2 linked regions of the Methylovirgula sp. 4M-Z18 genome follow. The main gene of each other region encodes a partner of the protein of the gene in region 2 in a complex. Links are inferred from orthologs where the notes say so. Each region holds a gene or a part of one and is shown on either strand. Other genes may lie near its edges.

What was found. The genes of interacting proteins can lie anywhere in the genome.
Region 1: the proteins of carA (region 2) and carB are in contact, whole or in part, in a solved structure (PDB 1KEE), measured with the Escherichia coli proteins. The link is inferred for Methylovirgula sp. 4M-Z18 from one-to-one orthologs.

Annotation. Positions count from the first base shown.
Region 1 is NZ_CP149574.1:3,182,573-3,187,189, reverse strand. Bases 618-4,514 are described here. They hold carB (carbamoyl-phosphate synthase large subunit), read right to left. Parts: upstream 4,142-4,514; coding sequence 818-4,141; downstream 618-817. Other genes in these bases: V9T28_RS14755 (FitA-like ribbon-helix-helix domain-containing protein), read left to right, coding at 4,465-4,514; V9T28_RS14765 (ABC transporter ATP-binding protein), read right to left, coding at 618-624. Outside these bases: more of V9T28_RS14765, read right to left, coding at 1-617; more of V9T28_RS14755, read left to right, coding at 4,515-4,617. UniProt on the Escherichia coli protein: Large subunit of the glutamine-dependent carbamoyl phosphate synthetase (CPSase).
Region 2 is NZ_CP149574.1:2,684,785-2,688,786, forward strand. What follows is about bases 1,200-3,993. They hold carA (glutamine-hydrolyzing carbamoyl-phosphate synthase small subunit), read right to left. Parts: upstream 3,298-3,993; coding sequence 2,101-3,297; downstream 1,200-2,100. Other genes in these bases: V9T28_RS12470 (SMP-30/gluconolactonase/LRE family protein), read right to left, coding at 1,200-2,028; V9T28_RS12480 (GatB/YqeY domain-containing protein), read left to right, coding at 3,398-3,847. Outside these bases: V9T28_RS12460 (sigma-70 family RNA polymerase sigma factor), read left to right, coding at 1-425; V9T28_RS12465 (anti-sigma factor), read left to right, coding at 422-1,129; more of V9T28_RS12470, read right to left, coding at 1,138-1,199. UniProt on the Escherichia coli protein: Small subunit of the glutamine-dependent carbamoyl phosphate synthetase (CPSase).

The DNA.
Region 1 (4,617 bases), 500 kb from region 2 along the record:
GTCGATGACGCCGACGCGGTCGGACATTTCCTCGGCCTCCTCGATATAATGGGTCGTGAGGATGATGGTGACGCCTTGTTCGCGCAGGCGTCGGACGAGCGCCCACATGTCGCGGCGCAATGCGACATCGACGCCGGCGGTCGGTTCATCGAGAAACACGATCTCCGGCTCGTGGCTCAACGCCTTCGCGATCATCACCCGCCGTTTCATGCCGCCGGAGAGTTCGATGATGCGGCTGTCGCGCTTATCCCAAAGCGAGAGATCGCGCAGCAGGCGCTCGATATAAGTTGGGTTCGGTCCGAGGCCGAACAATCCGCGGCTGAAGCAGGTCGTGTCCCATACGGTGGCGAAAATATCGAGGGCGATTTCCTGCGGCACCAGACCGATCATCGTGCGTGCCGCCCGATAGCTGCGGATGTTGTCGTGGCCGTTGACGAGCACTTGGCCCGAGGTCATGGAAACGGTGCCGCAGATGATACTGATGAGGGTCGTCTTGCCAGCGCCGTTGGGGCCAAGCAGCGCGAATATCTCACCCTTCTCGATGTCGAGATTGATGGTTTCCAGAGCGGTGACGCCGGTTTTGTAGCGCTTGGTCACCGCGGAAACCGATATAACGGGCGGCATGCATGCTCCTCCTGGCGTCAGGACCTAAATCATAGGGCGGTATGGGCCTCTTATCGATCAAATCATCCAAAATAGTCGCGCATCCCTGCTCCCCGCACAGAACTCGGGCTTGCCCGAGTTCAGCATCAAACATGCACAAACCGGATATACCCGGTTTGTGAACGGGGAGAAGGGTAAGCGCCGCGACGTCACCTCACCCAAAATAATCCTGCAGGGCGCGCACTTCGAGATCGCCGCCGAGATAGGCCTTGATCCCTTGCGCCGCCGCCACCGCGCCCGACAAGGTGGTGTAATAGGGCACTTTGTGCAGCAGCGCCGCACGGCGCAGCGCACGGCTGTCGGCGAGGGCTTGCGCGCCTTCGGTCGTGTTGAACACGAGCTGGATCGAGCCGTTCTTGATCGCGTCGACAATATGCGGGCGGCCTTCCGAGACCTTGTTGATCTTGGTCGCGGCGACGCCTTGCGCTTTCAGGAAGCGCGCCGTGCCGGAGGTGGCGATGATCTTGAAGCCCAGCGTCTCAAGCAGTTTCGCGGTCGGCATGATGCGTTCCTTGTCGGCATCCTTGACCGAGACGAACACCGTGCCGGCTTTCGGCACCGACGTGCCGCCGCCGAGCTGGCTCTTGGCGAAGGCGATCGCGAAGGAACGGTCGAGGCCGATTACCTCGCCGGTCGAGCGCATCTCGGGCCCAAGCACCGTATCGACGCCGGGGAAGCGCGCGAAGGGGAAGACGGCTTCCTTCACGCCGACATGATCGAAGTTCTTCGGCTTCAGGTTGAAGCTCGCAAGAGATTCGCCCGCCATGATGCGCGACGCGATTTTCGCGACCGGCTCGCCGATCACCTTGGCGACGAAGGGCACGGTGCGCGACGCACGCGGATTGACCTCTAACACATAGATCTCGCCGTCTTTCAGTGCATATTGCACATTCATCAGGCCGCCGACATGCAGCGCCAGCGCGAGTTTCTTCGTCTGTTCTTCGAGCTTGGCAAGCGTTGCGGCATCGAGCGAATGCGGCGGCAAGGAACAGGCGGAATCGCCCGAGTGAATACCGGCTTCCTCGATATGCTCCATGATGCCGGCAACATAGACATCCTTGCCGTCGCACAAAGCATCGACATCGACTTCTGTCGCATCCGACAGATAGCGGTCGAACAGCAGCGGATTCTTGCCGAGCACCGTGTTGATCTGGCCGGTCTTGTCGTTGGGATAGCGCGCCTTGACATCCGAAGGGATGAGGCTCGGCAACGTGCCGAGCAGGTAATCCTCGAACGCGCTTTCGTCGCGGATGATCGCCATGGCGCGGCCGCCGAGCACATAGGATGGGCGCACCACCAGCGGAAGACCGAGATCCGCGGCGATCAGGCGCGATTGCTCGACCGAATAGGCGATGCCATTCTTCGGCTGCTTGAGGCTGAGCTTGTCGAGCAGGCGCTTGAAGCGGTCGCGGTCTTCGGCAAGATCGATCATATCGGGCGAGGTACCGAGGATCGGAATGCCGGCGCGTTCCAGCGCATGGGCGAGTTTCAGCGGCGTCTGGCCACCGAACTGCACGATCACGCCCTTGAGCGTGCCTGCCTGTTGCTCGGTGGTGAGAATTTCGAGCACGTCCTCAACGGTCAGCGGTTCGAAATAGAGCCGGTCGGACGTGTCGTAATCGGTCGAGACGGTCTCGGGATTGCAATTGACCATGATCGTCTCATAGCCCGCTTCCGACAGCGCGAAACACGCATGGCAGCAGCAATAGTCGAACTCGATGCCCTGGCCGATGCGGTTCGGCCCGCCGCCCAGGATCACGACCTTCTCGCGTGTCGAAGGGCGCGCTTCATCAGCGGGAACGCCGGCAAACGGCGTCTCGTAAGTCGAGTACATATAGGCAGTGGGCGAGGCGAATTCCGCCGCGCAGGTGTCGATGCGCTTGAAGACCGGGCGCACGTCGAGCGCATGGCGGACGCTACGCACATCCGCCTCCGATTGGCCGCTCAGCACCGCGAGGCGGGCGTCCGAAAAGCCGTTGGCTTTCAGCAGCCGCAGGTTTTTCGCGTCCTTTGGCAGGCCGTGCGCGCGGACGCGGTTTTCGAGATCGATGATCTCCTGAATCCGCTCGATGAACCACAGATCGATCTTGCACACCTCATGTGCTTCCGCATGGCTCATGCCGAGGCGCAGGGCCTGGCCGAGCTTCAACAGGCGGTCCGGCGTCGGCGTGCCGAGTGCGGCGCGGATGACGTTGCGGTCGTCGCCCTGGCCAAGACCCTCAATCTCGATCTCGTCGAGCCCATCGAGTCCGGTCTCCAGCGAGCGCAAGGCCTTCTGCAGGCTTTCGTTGAAGGTGCGGCCGATCGCCATGGCCTCGCCGACCGATTTCATCGCGGTGGTGAGGGTCGGCTCGGCGCCGGGGAATTTTTCGAAGGCGAAGCGCGGGATCTTGGTGACGATATAATCGATGGTCGGCTCGAACGAGGCCGGCGTCGCACCGCCGGTGATGTCGTTCTTGATCTCGTCGAGCGTGTAGCCGACGGCGAGTTTCGCCGCGACCTTGGCGATCGGGAAGCCGGTGGCTTTGGAGGCCAGCGCCGAGGAGCGCGACACGCGCGGGTTCATCTCGATCACGATCATCCGCCCGTTTTCCGGGTTGATCGCGAATTGCACATTCGAGCCGCCTGTCTCGACGCCGATCTCGCGCAGCACGGCGAGCGAGGCGTTGCGCATGATCTGGTATTCTTTGTCGGTCAGGGTCAGCGCCGGAGCGATAGTGATCGAATCGCCGGTGTGCACGCCCATCGGATCGATGTTTTCGATCGAGCAGACGATGATGCAATTGTCGGCTTTATCGCGCACCACCTCCATCTCGAATTCTTTCCAGCCGAGCACGCTTTCCTCGATCAAAACTTCCGAGGTCGGCGAGGCGTCGATGCCACGCTCCACGATGTCGATGAATTCGCCCTTGTTGTAGGCGATGCCGCCGCCCGTGCCACCCATGGTGAAGGAGGGGCGGATGATCGCCGGCAGACCGATGTCCTCGAGCGCCTCGAGCGCCTGACTGAGCGTCTTCACATGGTGCGAGCGTGGCGTGTCGAGGCCGATCTTGGTCATGGCCTCGCGAAACAACTCGCGGTCTTCCGCCTTGTCGATGGCCTCTGCCGTCGCGCCGATCAGTTCGACATCGAATTTTTCCAGCGTGCCCATCTTTTTGAGCGACAAGGCGCAGTTCAGCGCCGTCTGGCCGCCCATGGTCGGCAGCAGAGCGAAACCGCCCGGATGCGCGTAGCGCTCCTTTTCGATGATCTTGGTCACGACTTCCGGCGTGATCGGCTCGACATAGGTGCGGTGCGCCATGTCCGGATCGGTCATGATGGTCGCCGGATTCGAATTGACGAGGACGATACGGTAGCCTTCCTCCTTCAGCGCCTTGACCGCCTGGGTGCCGGAATAATCAAATTCACAGGCTTGGCCGATAACGATCGGGCCGGCGCCAATGATCATGATCGTTGAAATATCTGTCCTTTTCGGCATCATATCCTCGCCGCCCACATGCTGCAGGCACAAAAAAAGGCCGCGCTGGCCCAAAGGGCCGGGCGCGTCCGTGGCGATACCCGAGAAAAGCAGGAGCTGGAGACGCCCAGCCAGAAAGTCGCGGGTTAGTAGCGCAGAATCGGAGCGGGGGGAACCCCTCGTGATGCTTACGCAACAGGAAAGACATGGGGGCGACGGGCCGGCACCCAAATCGAACTGGCCCGTCGTCCGCGGATTTCCTGCTTCCATCTGATTGCAGTGCAATCATTGCAATCATTGCAATCGTCGATTAAGGTGTAGCCCGGACTATCGTGGAGGACGATGTGGCAAGTCTGACGATCCGAAATCTCGACGAAACGCTCAAGGTCCGCCTTCGCGTGACCGCCGCTCAACACGGGCGCTCGATGGAAGACGAAGCGCGGGTGATCCTGCGCGCGGCCCTGATGCCGCAGGACGAACCGCAGGAGCATGTCGCA
Region 2 (4,002 bases):
TGGCGCGCCGCGACCTCGCCGAAGAATGCCTGCAGGAAGTCTATGTGAAGATATGGGAGCGTGCCGGCGATTACGACGCGGCCAAGGCCTCGCCGATCGCTTGGATGGCCGCGATCGCCCGCAACCGCGCGCTCGACGACGCGCGGAGGCGGCAAATCGGCATCGTCGAAAACGGCTCCGAAATGGAAGAGATCGCGGCGAACCTACCGCATCCACTCGAGACGATGGAACAGAGCGACGAACTGAAACGGCTTCTCTCGTGCCTCAATGGTCTTGAAGACGACAAGCGGGAGATGGTGCTTCTCGCCTATTATCGCGGCATGACGCGCGAGGCATTGGCGGCACGGTTCAACCGGCCGACGGCCACGATCAAAACCTGGCTCCATCGCAGCCTCGCCCAATTGAAAGGGTGCCTCGCCGCATGAGTGACCTCGACGATAAAGACGGCCTCGCCGCCGAATATGTTCTCGGGACGCTGAACGCCGCCGAGCGGAGCCGGATCGCCGCACAACGCCTGCACGATCCCGAACTCGATCGCGCCATTCTTTACTGGGAGAATCGTTTGCACCCGTTGAATGAAACCATTGCGCCGCAAACGCCCTCGGACGCGCTCTTCGCCAAGATCCTGCGCCGCATCGACGGCCTGCCGTCCCGTGACGAGGCGATCGTAAACCTCACCCGCCGCCTGCAACGCTGGCGTGCCGCTGCTATCGCGACGGCTGCAGTCGCGGCGATGTTGCTCGTGGCGGTCGGAGTACAGCGCCTCTGGCAAGCGCCCGCGCCGGGCAATTTCGTCGCTGTGCTGCAAAAGGATTCGCTCTCGCCCGCCTTTCTCGTGAGCGTCGATCTCACGCATCGCACTTTGTCGGTGCGGCCGGTGGCCGCACCGCCGCAGCCTGGCAAGAGCTACGAACTCTGGCTCGTTTCGGACAAGATCGGCGCGCCGCGATCCCTTGGCGTGATCGAGACTGCCGGCATCAAATCGGGCAAGGCGCTTGCGTCCTACGACGATGCGACGGTCGAGAGCGCGACACTCGCCGTGAGCCTTGAACCGGAGGGAGGGTCCAAGACCGGCCAAGTCACCGGCCCTGTCCTGTTCACCGGAAAGCTCATTCCGGCGACGCCGTAGAGCGAGCGTTAGATCTCCGGATCGAACAAGGGTTCCGGCCGGCCCGGGACATCCACTTGCATCGCGAAGAGGCCCCCCGAATAGGGCAGAGCCGTCAATTCTTCGGCCGGGCGCCCGGCGCTGGCGGTCGTGACGAACAGCGTGCGTAGATCCGATCCGCCGAAGGCCACCATGGTCGGGCATTGAGCCGGCAACGGATATTCGGCGAGAATCGTGCCGTCGGACGCAAAGCGCCGCACGCGCGCGCCCTCGTACAGCGCCGACCAATAACAGCCTTCGCTGTCGACGGCGGCGCCGTCCGGGCGCCCGCGATCAGTGCCCGTCGCCTGCCATTGCGCGAAGACCTGGCGATCCGAGAGATTGCCCGAAGCCGGATCGTAAGCATAGCGCCAGATGGTGAAACGCGGCGTATCGGAATGGTACATGAAGCGCCCGTCGGGCGAGAAGGCAACGCCGTTCGAGGTGAGCAGCCCGTCGACCACGGGCTTCAAGCCGTGGCGGTCGTAGCGATAGAGATGTGCCGTCCCGCCGGCCTTGATTTCGTCCAGCGTGCCGAGAATGAGCCGCCCAGCCGGATCGACGCGGCCGTCGTTGAACCGGTTCGTCTCATGGTTTTCCGGATTGTCGGCGAGCCGCACGGTCACCGCGCCTTGCGCATTGAGCAGGTAAATGCCGGAGCGCATGCCGGCGACGAAGCCGCCGCCTTTCACGAGGCCGACGCAGCCCGTCTCCTCATCCAACGGCACGATACGATGATCGCGCGTCGCCGGATCGAACCGGTGCAACGCCTTGCCCTTGATATCGAGGAAATAGAGCGCCTCTTCGCGCACCGACCAGACAGGGCTTTCGCCCAGGGCGGCTTTGGCATCGAGCGCGAGCGTGAAGGCAGCAGCGGACATGCGAAACTCCGGACGTTGAGGGGCGCGCGGATGATAGCGACTGCGAACGCCTTGGCTAGGCCCGGAAGAGGCTTAACCCGCCTTGGCCGCTTCCATCATCTTGACGAAGCGCAAGAACAAATAATGGCTGTCCTGCGGGCCGGGACTCGCCTCCGGGTGATGCTGCACCGAAAAGGCCGGGCGGTCGGTCAGGGCGATGCCGCAATTGGAGCCGTCGAAGAGCGACACATGGGTTTCGGTCGCATTGGCCGGCAAGGTCTCGCGGTTCACCGCGAAGCCGTGGTTCATCGACACAATCTCGACCTTGTCGGTGGTGAAATCCTTAACCGGATGATTGGCGCCGTGGTGTCCCTGGTGCATTTTCAGGGTCTTCGCGCCGACGGCGAGAGCCATCATCTGGTGGCCGAGACAGATGCCGAAGGTCGGCACCTTGCGCTCCAGCAGGGTTTGAATGACCGGTACAGCATATTTGCCGGTCTCCGCCGGATCGCCTGGCCCGTTCGACAGAAACACGCCATCCGGCTGCAGCGCCAGAATCTCGCCCGCGCTGGCCGTTGCCGGAACGACCGTGACCTTGCAGCCGGCAGCGGTCAGAAGCCGCAAAATATTCCGCTTCACACCGTAATCGATGGCGACCACATGATGCTTCGCCTCGCCGGCTCCGCCATACCCCTGCCCCAGATGCCAGGTCGCCTCATCCCAACCATAACGCTGGGCCGTCGTGACGTCGGGCACGAGATCCATGCCGTCGATGCCGGGCCAAGCCGCCGCTTCCTGCTTGAGCGCCGCCATGTGGAATTGGCCGTCCGGCGCGTGGGCGATCACCGCATTGGGCATGCCCTTTTCGCGGATCCGCGCGGTCAATGCCCTGGTATCGAGACCGGCCAGACCGATGATGCCGCGCGCCTTGAGCCATTGATCGAGGTGCCGCGTCGCGCGGAAGTTCGACGGATTGGTGATGTCCGCCTGCAGGATGCAACCGCGCACTCCGGACGCCGCGGCCATATTCACCGTTTCGATGTCTTCCTCATTGGTGCCGACGTTGCCGATATGCGGGAAGGTGAAGGTGATGATCTGCCCCGCATAGGACGGATCGGTCAGTATTTCCTCATAACCCGTCATAGCGGTATTGAAACAGACTTCGCCCACGGCCTGCCCGGTCGCGCCGATCCCGCGTCCTTCCAGAACCGTCCCATCGGACAGAACGAGAACCGCGGTCGCGGTGGTTTCTTCCCACGCGGGCGCGGGTTTAGCTTGAATGGCAGTCATGGTGGCTTTACATCCTGTTTCCGGCTCGGCGCCGGGTCATTTGGGCCGCAAAATATGGTGGCAAAACCGATCGGGCAAGCCGAAAGATTGAGGAATTGATATGCGTGAACAAATAATGGCCTCCCTGAAGGACGCGATGAAGGCTGGTGACAAGCTCAAGGTCGAGACCCTGCGGATGGTGACTTCGGCCCTGAAAAACCGCGACATCGAACTGCGGGCCGAAGGCAAGACGGTGTCGGCGGAGGAAGAACTCGCCCTGTTGCAAAAGCTGGTGAAAAGCCGCGGCGAATCGCTCGACATGTACGAAAAGGCCGGCCGCCAGGATCTCGCGGATAAGGAAAAGGCGGAAATCGCCATCATCAAGGCATTCCTCCCCGAGGAACTGGGCCCGGCGGAGACGGAAGCCGCGATCAAGGCCGCGATCGCGGAAACCGGCGCCGCCAGCATGAAGGACATGGGCAAGGTGATCGCGGCTTTGCGCGCGAAATATACCGGCCGGATGGATTTCGCCAAAGTGAGCGGCCTAGTGAAAGCGGCGCTCGCCGGCTGATACGGAAAGGTGCCCGCATCCGGCAGCGGGCAGGACGAGAAATTCCGACCATCGGACCGGGCGCTGCCGTCGCAGCCCCGGTAGCTTTAAAGCCACCACGCCAATTCGCCGACTGAATATCTGATCTTTCCCGGCAGCGCTTTTCAAGTCCGGCG